2 linked regions of the Spartinivicinus marinus genome follow. The protein of the gene in region 2 interacts with the protein of the main gene of each other region in a pairwise test. Links are inferred from orthologs where the notes say so. Each region holds a gene or a part of one and is shown on either strand. Other genes may lie near its edges.

Evidence for each region.
Region 1: the proteins of def (region 2) and OQE68_RS01390 interact in binary tests that used the Escherichia coli proteins (3 or more experiments, as listed by UniProt). The link is inferred for Spartinivicinus marinus from one-to-one orthologs.

The regions. Positions count from the first base shown.
Region 1 is NZ_JAPJZK010000001.1:293,749-301,147, forward strand. Bases 4,261-7,164 are described here. They hold OQE68_RS01390 (aspartate-semialdehyde dehydrogenase), read right to left. Parts: upstream 6,272-7,164; coding sequence 5,249-6,271; downstream 4,261-5,248. Other genes in these bases: OQE68_RS01385 (FimV/HubP family polar landmark protein), read right to left, coding at 4,261-4,818; leuB (3-isopropylmalate dehydrogenase), read right to left, coding at 6,339-7,164. Outside these bases: trpB (tryptophan synthase subunit beta), read right to left, coding at 1-242; OQE68_RS01375 (phosphoribosylanthranilate isomerase), read right to left, coding at 220-858; tRNA pseudouridine(38-40) synthase TruA, read right to left, coding at 963-1,823; more of OQE68_RS01385, read right to left, coding at 1,915-4,260; more of leuB, read right to left, coding at 7,165-7,399.
Region 2 is NZ_JAPJZK010000001.1:2,660,939-2,668,424, forward strand. The notes cover bases 3,160-6,150. They hold def (peptide deformylase), read right to left. Parts: upstream 4,915-6,150; coding sequence 4,405-4,914; downstream 3,160-4,404. Other genes in these bases: rsmB (16S rRNA (cytosine(967)-C(5))-methyltransferase RsmB), read right to left, coding at 3,160-3,286; fmt (methionyl-tRNA formyltransferase), read right to left, coding at 3,286-4,269; OQE68_RS11900 (LysM peptidoglycan-binding domain-containing protein), read left to right, coding at 5,576-6,150. Also shown: OQE68_RS11875 (TrkH family potassium uptake protein), read right to left, coding at 1-538; Trk system potassium transporter TrkA, read right to left, coding at 557-1,930; more of rsmB, read right to left, coding at 1,979-3,159; more of OQE68_RS11900, read left to right, coding at 6,151-6,604; DNA-processing protein DprA, read left to right, coding at 6,689-7,486. UniProt on the Escherichia coli protein: Removes the formyl group from the N-terminal Met of newly synthesized proteins. Requires at least a dipeptide for an efficient rate of reaction. N-terminal L-methionine is a prerequisite for activity but the enzyme has broad specificity at other positions.

The sequences.
Region 1 (7,399 bases), 2.4 Mb from region 2 along the record:
CCCAGGTGCTTAGACCATCGCTCAGCAAAATACAGTGGAGATGGACGACCAACATAGTGAGCCAAGTCTTTATCAAACTCTGCTTGAAAGTCTGGATCTCGCCACAACTTGTGGTAAGTTTCTTCTAACTCAGCTAATGCCGCCATCAAGGTTTCAGATACAAAACGACCACCGTAAGGCCCAAAATGACCTCGGCTGTCGGGTAGTTTTAATAGATCTTCAACACTGTATTGTTGAGACACTGGCAACCTCTCGAATAAACGCATTAATTTTGGCAGGGTCCTTAATACCTTTTGCTTGCTCCACCCCGCCACTTACATCCACAGCAAAAGGCCTCACCTGTTGAATAGCCATTGCTACGTTATTGGCAGATAAGCCACCGGCAAGAATAATCGGTTTGCTGGGATGAGCAGGAATACACTGCCAATTAAAAGTTTCACCGGTTCCACCAGGAATACCGGGGCGATAGCTATCTAATAAAATACCTGCCGCCGACTTATACTGCCCGATAATACGGTTAATATCCATCCCTTCTCGCACTCGAAGGGCTTTTATATAAGGTTTATTAAATTGCTGACAAAAAACTTCAGGCTCATCACCATGAAATTGCAATAACCCGAGCGGTACGTCTGTTAACACTTGTTGTATATAGTCAGTTGTTGCATTCACAAACAGACCAACAGTAGTAATAAATGGACTTAGGCTACTTGCTATTTCAGCTGCTTGCGGAATATTCACCGCTCTTGGGCTTTGTTCATAAAACACCAGGCCAATCGCATCAGCACCCGCATTCACGGCTGCCTTCGCATCCACCAGCCGAGTGATACCACAAATTTTTACCCTTACACGTTGATTCATATACAACTCGAAACCCTGTTATTTAAAACCCTGTTATTTAAAACCCAGTTATTCAAAACCCAGATATTCAAAACAAAATCATTCTATCCAGTGACTAGTACTAACTACTCTGTCAGCCAGGGTGATAGAAAGTATGGGCCTAAGGGAGGGGAAGGTAAATCAAATTGCTCAGGATAGCCTACATCAACAAAATATAAGCCATAAGGTGGTGCAGTGACTCCCCCTTGAGTTCGGTCACGAGCAGCTAATACGTCTTTTACCCAGCTGATAGGGCGTTTACTACAGCCAATGGCCATCAATACCCCAGCAATATTACGCACCATATGATGTAAAAATGCATTGGCTTTGACATCGATAACAATTAAGTCACCAAAGCGCTCTACCCGCAAATGATGAATCGTCTTAACTGGTGACTTGGCCTGACAGCCGATTGCCCGAAACGAGCTAAAGTCATGCTCGCCTTCTAAAGCCTGAGCAGCCTCACTCATCAAGGCCACATTCAGGGGCCGATAGTTCCAGGTGACCCCATTGGGTAAGTGGGCAGGCCTCACTGGGGTATTTAGAATGACATAGCGATAACGACGATACACTGCACTAAAACGAGCATGAAAACTATCATCCACCGGTTTAACCCAGCGTACTGAGATATCATTAGGAAGGTTACTATTGGCACCAAATACCCAGCTTCGCTCAGAGCGTATTGCAGTGCTATCAAAGTGAATGATTTGATTACAACCATGTACTCCGGTATCAGTCCGCCCTGCACAAATCACTGTTAGAGGATGATCAGCCACCTCACTGATAGCTGCCTCTACTGCACGTTGAACGGTCTTGATACCTGAGCGCTGGGCTTGCCAGCCATGATAATGGGAACCATCATATTCGATACTGGCAGCAAAGCGTTGAGCCACTTCAGTCGCTGGCTGCCGATCAGCGACTGAATCATGGGATTGCACCTGAGTCATTACTCCCTACTGTCTGATTACTACCCACCATCGATTTTTAAGCGCCCTCTTTAGCAGAGGGCTGGGGTGAGGAAAATATTACTGATTATCGCTAGTCCATGCTATCCAACAGTCCCTGTGCTTCTTTTTTCTGTACATCATTACCTTCAGTCATGACTTCATCCAGAATATCCCGAGCACCATCCTGATCTCCCATATCAATATAAGCCCGAGCTAAATCCAGTTTTGTCGCCGCTTCATCGGCATCAGCCAGGAACTCATAATCCTGCTCTTGACCAGCAGGGGCTTTTGCTACTGCAGGCTTAGCTTGTACTTTAGGCTCAGCCACTGCTGTTGCAGTGCCGTGATCTTCTACTGGGGCAGGTCTTGTGACAGGTGCTTCAGCAGTTACATCCATATCGTCATCCATATCCAAGTCATCAATTGCCAATTCCGCCGCCAGGCTTTCAGTAGCTGCATCCAAGTCAGCCAGATTATCTTCCATTGCGTCAGAGTCTAAGATAAAGGCTTCCTCTTCTTCAGAGAGCCCCAGATTTTCAGCCTTAGTTAATGTTTCAGTCGGCGCTGGCTGCTCAACAGGAGGCTCGGGGGCTTTTGCTATCTCCGCTACTGGCTCTTCTATTGCTACAGGCTCTTCCAGATCAAGTGCATCTTCACTCAAGTCAAGCTCAAGGTCTTCCAGTGAGGTATCTAAACTCTCTTCCAGCTCAGTCGAGGTTGACTCCATATCCAAGCTCAGCTCATCATCCAAGCTAAACTCTTCTTCTGTAGGCAGTTCTTCTAAGTCACTCAAGTCAAGCTCTAAAGCTTTGTCCAGATCTTCAACTTCCGCTGAGGGCTCCAAATCTAAAGACAATTCATCAAGACTTTCTGCCACCTCTTCAGAGGCAACTTCATCATCCAGGCTTAACTCAAGATCAAGCTCATCTTCAAGCGCAGCAGGCTCTTCAATGCTTTCATCCAGGCTACCAAGATCTAAACCAAATTCTTCATCCTCAAGCTCTGCATCTAGACTCGTTTCCAAATCATCCAGACTTAGCTCATCTGTCTCAGCAGTAGTAGACAGTTGATTAAGCTCACCTTCTAAATCCAAGTCATCGAGGGATAAACTTTCATCAAGATCATCCATCGTCAAGGCTTCATCGGTTAGCTCCTGCTCTAAGCTAGCAAACTCATCTTTCTCCTCAGCAGCAATTCTGGGAGCTGCTGAAGCCAACGCATCACCAAACTTTGCTTTTAGCGCCTCAGCCTGTTGAATAGCTCCTTGATCAGCTAGCTCGTGCAACTCCTGTAGCTCTTGGCTGAACGCATTGGCATCTTGCATTTCGGCATACACTTCCAGCAGCTTCACTCGTAAGTCGCTACGAGAAGGTTCATCATTGATTACGTTACGTAACAACTGCTCTGCTTCAGAGAAACGCCCATAAGCAATATAGATATCAGCTTCACCGATTGGATCGGCTGTTTGCGGTGTTACAGGTTCTGTTGGCTCTTCCTCTGCCACTTCCAATGCTTCTTCAGCACCACCGCCGCTCACTCCGCTAACGACGGTTTGGTCCTCCCCCAGGCCTTCCTCCTCAAACTCTTCGTAAAACTCCTCATCTTCTTGCGCTCGCCGCCGAGACCAGAGGAATAACCCTCCAACTAGTATGACAATAACACCTCCCACCGTTCCTAATAACACCGGGCTCGCGAGTACTTGGTCAATAATACCCGGCTCTGGCTTAGGTTCTGGGGTAGTTTCTGGGGTAGTTTCTGGGGTAGTTTCTGGGGTAGTGGTGGGTTGAACAGGCTGTTTATCAACCACAACTTCTGGAGTCACTGCTTGCGTTGCTTGTTCAGCTTGTTCTTGCGCTTCTGCTAATTGCGTTTGCAAAGCAGCCAGCTGCTCATCTTTCAGGCTCAACAGGCGTTGTAGGGTGCCAATCTGGTCTTCCAACTCCTGCAGTCTTGCGCCTTGCTCTTCAATTTCCCGTTGTGATTTATCAAGATTTTCCTGAGCAAGTGACAGCTCATTCTTCAGCTCGCTCACTTGCGTATCAGAAACACCTTCAGGTTGTCCCGTATCCGCACCGGTTTCGTCTGGCTGGTTGGCTGTTGATGTGACAATGGTCAGTTTACCATCCTGTGTGGTTTCCGTTACCACTGGCTCAACATCAGTTCGAGGCGTCGCATCAATTTGTGGTGCAGCTAGTTCTGTTGTGCCTTGCTTCCATGCTTGATTTTGCTGCTTAATTTGGGTCACTGCATCACTAACAGACACATTTCTAACCCGCTGTTCATCCGGTAGTCGCAGTACCTTACCTTTCTTCAACAGATTAATATTGTTGTTGATAAAGGCATCAGGGTTATCCTGCTGCAAAGCCAACATCGTTTGTTGAACAGTAACTTGACTGGAAGGCTTAACTTTGGCGGCAATTTCATAAAGGGTGTCGTTTGCTTGAACCCGATAAGAATCCCCGCCCTGGAAGCCTGTATCAGTTGGGGTTGTTGTAACCGTGGTCGGTTCAGCTGTAGTCGGTGTTGCGACTGGAGCGGGACGCTCAGCCACTGGCTCAGCTGTAGCGGGTGCCTCAACCGCTGTTGGGGCTTGCTCAGTGAATGTCGGTGGATCTAGCAACACGGTGTACTCACGCAGCAATCGACCGCTGGGCCAGTGCACTTCGACTAAGAAGTTTAAGTAAGGCTCTCGAACTGGCTTATTACTGGAGACTTTGATGTAGGCAGAGCCGTTAGGACGAACCACCGTCGCAAACTTCATGTTGTTTAGAAAGAAAATTCTTTCTACACCCGCTCGGTTAAAGTCTTCTCGGGTAGCTAAATTGGGTAATATTTCATTAGCGTTCAGGTCTCTAATCTGGATGAGTTCAATTTCAGCATTCAAAGGCTGGTTGAGGGCGGATTTGAGGGCAATATCCCCAAGGCCCAGGGCATTTACTACCCCAGATGACAAGGCCCCGGTTGCAGCCATTGCCACTACAAGCTTGCGCACCATAATTCTCAATCCTTTATTATCATTTAGTCTTGCGATTTCTAAGGAGTTGGGTCTTTCTGCCATACACTTCACGACCAATTATTTGTTTCCCAGTTCTACTTGTTTTGGCTACTTGCCACTTGTTTTGGTAACCGCCTTAAAAACAAGCAAGTCAATACATTTCCCCTCGCGATCCATAAATTGATCCCAAACGATGAATACATAGACTTCCTGTGAATGCTGGGCGAGCTTGTAGAAAAGCAAGCTTTCTAACAAACTCAGCCTGAACGCGATTGGTCAATCTGTATATAACTATAAGACACAATGAGCAGGTAAGTAGCCCGCTTACCCACTCTATTCTTATCTTAGATTTGCAAATACAACAAAATGCTAGCCTTAACCGGTTAGACTAAAGCTAGAAATAAGGTTCAAATCGTTAAGTAAGTATCAATTATATATAGTCTTTTATCAATATCTCGGCAATTTGTACACTGTTAAGAGCGGCCCCTTTCCTTACATTATCCGCTACAACCCATAAATTGAGACCTCTGTCACAGGATATATCTTCTCTGACACGCCCGACGTAGACGGGATCTTCACCAGCAGCCTCAGTAACAGGTGTAGGATAACCACCATCTTGATGCTCATCTAACAGAACGACACCTGGTGCCTTTTTCAACAACTCCTGTGCCTGAGCAGCCGTAATCTTTTCTTTGGTTTCAATATGGACTGCTTCTGAATGACCATAAAAAACAGGCACTCTCACACAGGTTGGGTTAACCAAGATACCTTCATCGCCAAATATCTTTTTGGTCTCCCACACCATTTTCATCTCTTCTTTGGTGTAGCCATTTTCTTGAAAAACATCAATCTGTGGGAGCAAATTAAATGCAATCTGCTTAGGATAAACCTTAGCTTCTGCTCCTTTAGCATTCAATAAGGTGGCTGTTTGTGATGCCAACTCATTAATAGCGTCTTTACCTGTTCCTGAGACAGCTTGATAGGTCGCAACGTTTATACGACTAATACCAACTGCATCATAAAATGGCTTTAAAGCTACCAACATTTGAATCGTAGAACAGTTTGGATTAGCAATAATTCCACAATTAGTATAGTCCGCTACTTTTTCAGGATTAACCTCTGGCACCACCAATGGCACATTAGGGTCATAGCGGAAGTGGGAGGTATTATCTATGACCACACAGCTGGCCGCTGCTGCTTTTGGTGCGTATTCTGCCGATACACTTCCCCCGGCTGAAAACAAGCCAATTTGTACTTTGCTAAAATCAAAGGTGGCTAAATCTTCTACTACAACTGGCTTATTTTTAAATAAGATAGTACTTCCTGCAGAACGGCTACTGGCTAAAGGGTATATTTTACCCACAGGAAAATCCCGCTGCTCCAGTATCGACAACATAGCTTCACCGACTGCACCGGTTGCCCCAACCACAGCCACATCATATGTTTTAGTCATACGTGCTTACTTCCCATTAATGAGTTAATTAATTTTGAATAGGTATTAATTTTTTGCTGCGTAAAGGTTACAACGCTGCAACCACAGCATCCCCCATAGCCTTAGTCGACACTTGCCGGGTATCTGTTTCTTCTGTGTAAATATCAGCAGTACGTAAGCCATCGGCTAATACTTGCTTAACAGCAGCCTCAATTGCATCAGCGGGTTCTGGATAGCCCAGTGAATAGCGCAACATCATCGCAATGGATAAAATGGTTGCCAGCGGGTTAGCCACTTCCTTGCCTGCAATATCAGGTGCAGAACCATGGATTGGCTCGTACATACCCTTACCTTCAGCATTCAGTGATGCGGAAGGTAGCATACCAATAGAGCCTGTCAGCATTGCCGCCGCATCCGATAAAATATCACCAAACATATTACCTGTGACAATCACATCAAACTGTTTTGGGGCTCTTACCAGTTGCATCGCTGCGTTATCCACGTACATGTGGCTTAACTCAACATCGGGATAATCCTTAGCAACTTCTTCCATCACTTCTCGCCATAAGACAGTTGCTTCTAATACATTGGCTTTATCTACTGAACAAAGCTTACCCTGACGCTTTTGAGCTGCTTCAAATGCGACTTTTGCAATCCGACGAATTTCAGACTCGCTATACACATAAGTATTAAAACCCTGGCGCTCACCGTTGTCTAAGGTCTTAATACCACGAGGCTGACCAAAATAGATACCACCCGTCAGTTCTCGTACAATTAGAATATCCAAGCCAGCCACGACTTCTGGTTTTAAGGTGGAAGCATTTGCCAGTTGGGGATAAAGAATAGCAGGGCGCAAGTTACCAAACAGTTGTAGCTCAGCTCGTAAACCCAGTAAGCCTTTTTCAGGCCGTTTAGCCATTTCCAGCTGATCCCACTTAGGGCCGCCCACAGCACCTAATAAAATGGCATCGGCTGCTTTAGCTTGAGCCAAGGTCGACTCAGGTAATGGCACCCCCTCTGCGTCAATGGCCACACCACCCACCAAGCCTTCTTGCCAGTCAATCGCTAGCTGAAATTTATCTTTTACCGCTGCCAGTACTTTAATGGCCTCAGTAACGATTTCTGGTCCAATCCCATCACCAGGTAATA
Region 2 (7,486 bases):
CAGTGATTCGAGGCGTGAGCTTGGTATCTTTTATAGGGCCTGGAGTTTCTGCTCGGTATAATTGCATACCGCCAATGCCAAGCATAGGTAATATAGCGACGGCTAATACTATAATACCCATGCCGCCTAACCACTGGAGTTGTTGACGATAAAATAAAATGGATTTGGGTAAATGATCCAGCCCAGTAATGACTGTTGCCCCGGTTGTGGTCAGCCCGGATAGTGATTCAAAAAAGGCATCAGTGATTGATAAGTTAAGGCTATCTAGCAGATAAAGTGGAATAGCACCGAAACTAGCAAGTACAGTCCAAAATAGAACGGTGACTAAAAATCCATCGCGGGTACGTAGTTCGTTTTTTGAACGAAATACAGGCAGCCATATACAACACCCACTAATTAATGTAATAAGAAAAGCGTCTAAAAAAACAGCAACTTCTTTTTCACCATAAATTTGCGCAACAATTGCGGGAGGGAGCTGAGTAATGCTAAACAGCATTAATAGTATGCCTAACACTTTTGATATGGTAGAAAAGTGCATGGGTAAGAAATTCCTGATTTAGAAGAACGTTAGGCCAACCTGGAAAAGGCGCTCTACTTCTTTAATTCGACGCTTATCAACCAAAAACATGATCACATGGTCATCAGACTCAATAACAATATGATCGTGGGCAATAATCACTTCGCCATTACGAACAATGGCACCAATAGAAGTACCTTCAGGTAATGGAACTTCTCCAATTTTTTTGCCAACCACTTTAGATGACTTTTCATCACCATGGGCAATTGCCTCAATGGCTTCTGCAGCTCCACGACGTAGAGAGTGCACGTTAACCACATCACCTCGTCTTACGTGGGTAAGCAAGCTACCGATGGTGGCTGTTTGTGGAGAAATCGCAATATCAATTTCACCCCCTTGAACCAGGTCTACATAGGCAGGGTTGTTGATCAGGGCCATTACCTTTCTTGCACCCATTCTTTTGGCTAGCATGGCCGACATGATGTTGGCTTCATCATCATTGGTTAAGGAGCAAAAAATATCAGTTTCTTCAATGTTCTCATGCAGTAACAAATCTTTATCAGAGGCATGACCATTGAATACCAGGGTTTTATCCAGTCGCTGGGATAGTTGATGGCAGCGGTCGATATTCTTTTCGATAAGTTTTACGTTGTAATGATTTTCTATATTCGAGGCTAGACGCTCACCGATGTTGCCACCCCCAGCAATAATAATGCGCTTGTAGTTTTCATCTAGTCGGCGCATTTCACTCATCACATCACGGATGTGTTTTCTTGCAGCGATAAAAAATACTTCATCATCAGCCTCAATAACCGTGGTGCCTTCCGGCAAGATGGGAGTGCCTCGTCGGAAAATAGCCGCTACCCGGGTATCTACCGAAGGCATGTGCTCACGAATATAACGTAACTCCTGACCAACCAGCGGGCCGCCATAGTAAGCTTTTACTGCTACTAGCTGCAGTGCTCCATCGGCAAAGTCAACCACTTGCAATGCCCCTGGGTGTTCAATTAATCGCTGAATATAGTTAGTAACAATGCGCTCTGGACTGATAATGACATCGACTGGAATGAGATCATTTTGAAACAGTTCTGGGTGTGAGAGATAAGCGTTTTGACGGATACGAGCAATTTTAGTGGGGGTGCGGAACAGGCTGTAAGCTACCTGGCAGGCAATCATATTTTCTTCGTCACTATTAGTGACAGCCACCAGCATGTCAGCATCATCAGCACCAGCTTGTTTTAACACGTTTGGAAATGAGGCGTTTCCAGTAATCGAGCGAATATCTACCCGGTCCTGCAATTCGCGCAGTCGCTCGGCATTTGTGTCAACAATGGTGATGTCGTTGGCTTCGCTAGCCAGGTTTTCTGCTAATGTACCGCCAACCTGACCAGCCCCCAATATAATGATTTTCATCTGCTAAAGGCTTATTTGTTGTTATTACTGTTATTTGATAATGCAAGTCTAGGTTTTTAATAAGCAGGCGTAAAAGAAACCATCATGACCGTTGATCTGTGGTAGCAATTGTCGGCCAGTACCCGTATCTATACCCCAGTTAGCATCAATAGTGCTGAGTGCTGCATCAGCCTGATTTTCAAGAAAATCTAGTACTACTTCAGCATTTTCTTCTGGAATAACTGAGCAGGTGGCATACACCAGTCGTCCCCCAGGTTTCAGTAACTGCCATAGTGCGGTGAGAATACTTTGTTGAGTAACCGCTAGATTATCGATATCTTCAGGTCGTCTAAGCAACTTAATATCAGGATGACGCCTGATTACACCAGTGGCAGAGCAAGGTGCATCTAATAAAATGCGATCAAACTCGCGGCCATCCCACCAACTAAGCGGTTTACTGGCATCTCCCTCTACTACTTGGCAGTTAAGATCAAGTCGGTGCAGGTTTTCCTTCACTTTCCCTAGCCGCTGTCCATCAACATCCAGTGCAATCACTTCAGCAAGCTCTGGTTGCGTCTCTAAAATATGGCAGGTTTTTCCACCAGGGGCTGCACAGGCATCAAGTACTCGTTGACCAGGCTGTAAATCTAATAACGTGGCAGAAAGCTGCGCTGCTTCATCTTGTACACTCACCAGGCCTTCACTAAAACCTGGAATTTTCTGTACGGGTACAGGTTGTTTCAGCGTGACGGCTGATCCTGCAAACTGACATGGCGTTGCTTCAATGCTGGCTTCATTGCATTGGTTTAAGAAATCATCACGGGTTATTTTGCTCAAATTAACCCGTAAAGTCATAGGAGGGTGGCTGTTATTAGCCTCAATAATTTGTGGCCAATGATCAGGCCAGTGATGAGTGAGTAGCTCGCGTAGCCAGTCGGGGTGTGAAGTTAAGGTTTCTGGCGTCTGATCAGCTTGCTCTAGCAGTTGCTGCTGCTGGCGTTGAAACTGCCTTAATACACCATTAACTAAACCCTTTGCCCAGTTTTTTTTAAGTAGCTGGCAGGTACCTACTGTTTCACCGATGGCTGCATGGGCTGGAATCCGGGTGTAAACCAGCTGATATAGACCAAGCAAAATCAGTGCAAATATATCAGCATCTTTACTTTTTAGTGGCTTTGCCAGCAACTGCTTGCTACACGAAGATAATCTAAAATACCAGCGTAGCGTACCGTAGCACAGCTCTTGTAATAGGCTACGATCTATAGGTGCTACTTGCTGACTGTATTGAGGTAATATTTGGCTAAGTGACTGGCCTTGGTTAATAACTTCTTTAATGGCTTTAGCTGCAACCATTCGCACCGGCTGATGGTCTGACATTAGCTTAACTTAACTCCCGGTTGAAACTGCTCTTTACGACTATTCAAAAGTTCTTGAACACTCATTGATTTACTGTTGGGAAGCTGAAGCCTGGTGATACGTAAAGTGCCGTTACCGCAGGCAATATCTAACCCTTCTTTGTTTGCAGAAATAATAGTGCCAGGTGCTTGATCAGAGCTATTTGCTGAAAGAATAGCTAAGGACTTTCCATTAACAGCCAAAGGCTTTGCTTCCCAAACTCGAATACGCTGGCCATCAAGTTCAGTAAAGGCAATTGGCCAAGGGTTGAAAGCGCGAATCAAACAATCAAGCTCAGTCGCTGACTGTTCCCAGTTAATATGAGCTTCTTGTTTGGAAAGCTTGTGTGCGTAGCTGGCATTTTCATGATCTTGCACTTTAGGTTGCAACTGACCATCAGCTATTTGTTGTAAAGTTTTTAGAAGTGCTGGTGAACCAATTTCAGCCAACTTGTCATGTAATGAGCCACCTGTTTCTTGATCAGATATTTCACACTCACTGATGGTGAGCATATCACCAGTATCCAGCCCAACATCCATTTGCATAATGGTGACACCTGTAGCTTTGTCCCCTGCAGCAATTGCTCGTTGAATGGGGGCAGCCCCTCGCCATTTAGGCAATAAAGAAGCGTGGACATTAATACAACCGTAGTGAGGTGTTTCTAAAATGATTTTTGGCAGTAATAAACCATAAGCGACTACGACCATCACATCGGCGTTAAGGCTGGCTAACTCCGTTTGTGCTTCTTCTGACTTTAAACTGGTAGGTTGAAATACGGGTATTTGATGGGCTTCAGCTAATACTTTAACTGGGCTTGGGGTTAGCTTTCTGCCACGCCCAGAAGGACGATCTGGCTGAGTGTAAGCAGCTATGACTTGGTGCTGGCTATCCAGTAAAGCTTGTAAATGGATAGCAGCAAACTCCGGGGTACCGGCGAAAACGATGCGTAGTGGCTTTATGCTCATGGAATCTTGGTTATAGTCAAATAAAAAAGGGTTGTCGCTTGGCAACAACCCTAAATCGATAAATCTATATCAAGACAGCTTCATATGGCAACTAGTTAGTGTAATAGCATTTTTAAAATACAGTGTCTTTGGCTATTACGCCGTTTGAAAACGGTGCTGTTTTTCTAGCTTCTTCTTAATTCGATTACGCTTTAATGGCGATATATAGTCAACAAACAGTTTTCCATTAAGATGGTCAATTTCGTGTTGAACACATACCGCCAGTAACCCTTCACACTCCATGGTGAATTGTTCACCATCCAGATTTAGTGCGGTGAGTTTAATTCTTTCTGGACGGGTGACATCCTCATAAAAGCCAGGTACTGATAAGCAACCTTCTTGCATATGGTCAAGCTTGTCAGTTAGTACTTTAAACTCAGGGTTAATGAGTACATATGGCTGGCTTTTGTCTTCAGAAACGTCAATAACAACTATCCGCTTATGAACATTTACCTGGGTCGCAGCTAAGCCAATACCCGGTGCTTGATACATAGTTTCTAGCATGTCATTGGCTAGCTTGCGAATAGAGTCGTCTACTTTTTCTATTGGTGTAGCTTTGATTCTTAGGCGTGAATCAGGAAACTCTAAAATATCTAAAACGGCCATTCTGCTTGATATCCTCGAAAATCGTTATAGCTAATTTTATTGTTGATAAGCTAGCTTGGCAATGACTGAAAAGCGAACACTTAAGCCATCATAGAGAGATCACTCTAGAGTCTTAAATAGAAAATCTAAAGTTTAGAGTACTATTCACTATATCAGTTGCTAATATGTAATTATGCCAGCTTATAAGAGTGGCTTATTTCACAAAATTTGGTGTTGATACCCTGTATTCCTTTAATGAGTGCGCTATATTGCGCATAGAGAGTGTGAACAGTTTCTAATGCTATAAGAGACTTATTATAGATAGTTGGTATTTTGTATATAGATAGATTGTCTGACTGTTTTCTTTAATAAAGTAGCTTAAGTAATTGAAAGTAGCTTAAGTAACTGTTTGTAGCTGAATCTGGGTGCTGTGCAAGACAAGCGTTTTACTTGTTAGCTGACTGTTGTGATTAACCAGCGCAGTGAACAGTTTGGAGAGGGGGAGTCTTTGCTCCAATCGTTAGTTGTTTACAGCAGTAGTCTGAATATTTCTGTGGTTTGGTAAATTTTTCAGACTAGTATATTTGAAATGAAATAATCAATGCTGCTTGTTTTCCCTTTTTTACAGGGTTTAAACGGGTGGTGAATGCCAACATGATAAGTAACAATAAAGGATAACACCATGAGGAAATCGCTTCTTGGGGTTGTTTTTTCCTGCCTGGTCAGCTTTTCAACCGTGGCTGCTGAAAATCCCATCCGAGCTGATCATCCTAACTCTTACACCGTGAAAAAAGGTGATACGTTGTGGGATATAGCTAACCGTTTTCTGACTAAGCCCTGGATGTGGCCTGCAATTTGGCACGTAAATCCAATTATTAAAAACCCCCACCTTATCTATCCAGGAGACCAGATAAACTTGGTTTATATTGATGGTAAACCTTATCTGACTATTGGTAAGCGAGGGGCCGGGGGAGTGATTAAGCTGAGCCCGAAAATTCGTAAAACTCCAATTAAATCGGCAATCCCTGCTATTCCATTGAATGCTATTAATAGTTTCATGGACCGAAGTCGTATAATTGATGATGAAGATGTTATTGAAAAAGCTCCATATGTAATTTCCAGCCGGCAAGAGCGGATTATTAATGGCGTTAATGACCTCATTTATGCTCGTGGCGAATTTAAAGACGATGCATCAGCTTATGGTATTTTCCGCCGTGCAGAGCGATTTACTGACCCAAAAACTAATGAGTTTTTAGGTGTAATGGTGATGGATATTGGGGTTGGTGAAATAAAAGACGTTGCTAATGATATTGCCACAATCAATATTACTGAGAGTAATAGTGAAATCAGAATTGGTGACAGAATGCTGGAAACGGAAGAACGTCGTTTGCAGCCAGTCTTCCACCCAAGCTCACCTAAAAAAGATATTGAGGGTGAAATTCTAGCTGTGGTTGGTGGGGTTAACCAAATTGGCCAGTTTGATAATGTGGTGATTAACCGTGGTACTCGTGATGGATTAGAGACTGGTAATATCATGTCTATTACCAAAAAGTTAGTTATCAAAGATCACGTAACTAAACAATATGTCGATATGCCACCTGATGAAGTGGGCTTATTGATGATATATCGTCCGTTTGAGAAGGTGAGCTATGCGGTGGTGTTGAAGGCAACACAACCAATTAAAACGGGAGATGGCGTCATTAATCCTTGAATAGATACCCAGCTCTTTGGGTATAGTAATTTCATAAAGTCTGGGGCATATTGCCCCATCCCTCCCTGCTAAAGAACAGAAAACGTGTCTAAACAAGTAACATGGCAAAAACTGTCAGACTGGGTGCTGTTGCACTCTGTATCCGGTGTTGGTGCTAACCGTTTTAGTCAGTTAATAGCACGATTTGGTAGTCCTTCACTGGCATTGCAGCAATCTGCCAGCAAACTGTCTGACTATTTACCCCCTAAAAGTATTGAAATAATACGAGAAATTCAGCAAGGTTCTGGTAAAGAGTATGATCAGCTGCAGTCATTGCTGGTAAAAACGGCGCAGTGGCTAGAGCATCCTAACCATCATATTATTTCCTGTATTGATGAGGGTTATCCGAGTGCTTTTAGCCACTTAACTGACCCGCCCCCTTTATTATTTGCTGTTGGTAACCCAGATTTATTAGAGATGCCACAACTATCTATTGTGGGTAGTCGCCATCCATCCAAAAGTGGCGAGGAAAATAGTTATCACTTTGCTAATACGATGGCGAAAGGCGGTTTTACTATCACCAGTGGCTTGGCAGATGGCATTGATGCAGCTGCCCATAAAGGTGCTTTAGATGCAGAAGGGTACACAATAGCTGTCGTTGGTACTGGTTTAGATTTGGTTTATCCCGCAAAAAATAAAGCATTAGCCGAACGAATTAGTCAAAGTGGCTTATTAATTTCTGAATTTCCTTTAGGCACTAAACCACAGGCAAGTAATTTTCCACGTCGGAACCGTCTTATCAGTTGTCTTGGGCTGGGGGTGCTAGTAGTTGAAGCAGCACTGCAAAGTGGTTCATTAATTACGGCACGATTAGCTGCGGAGCAAGGGCGAGAGGTTTTTGCT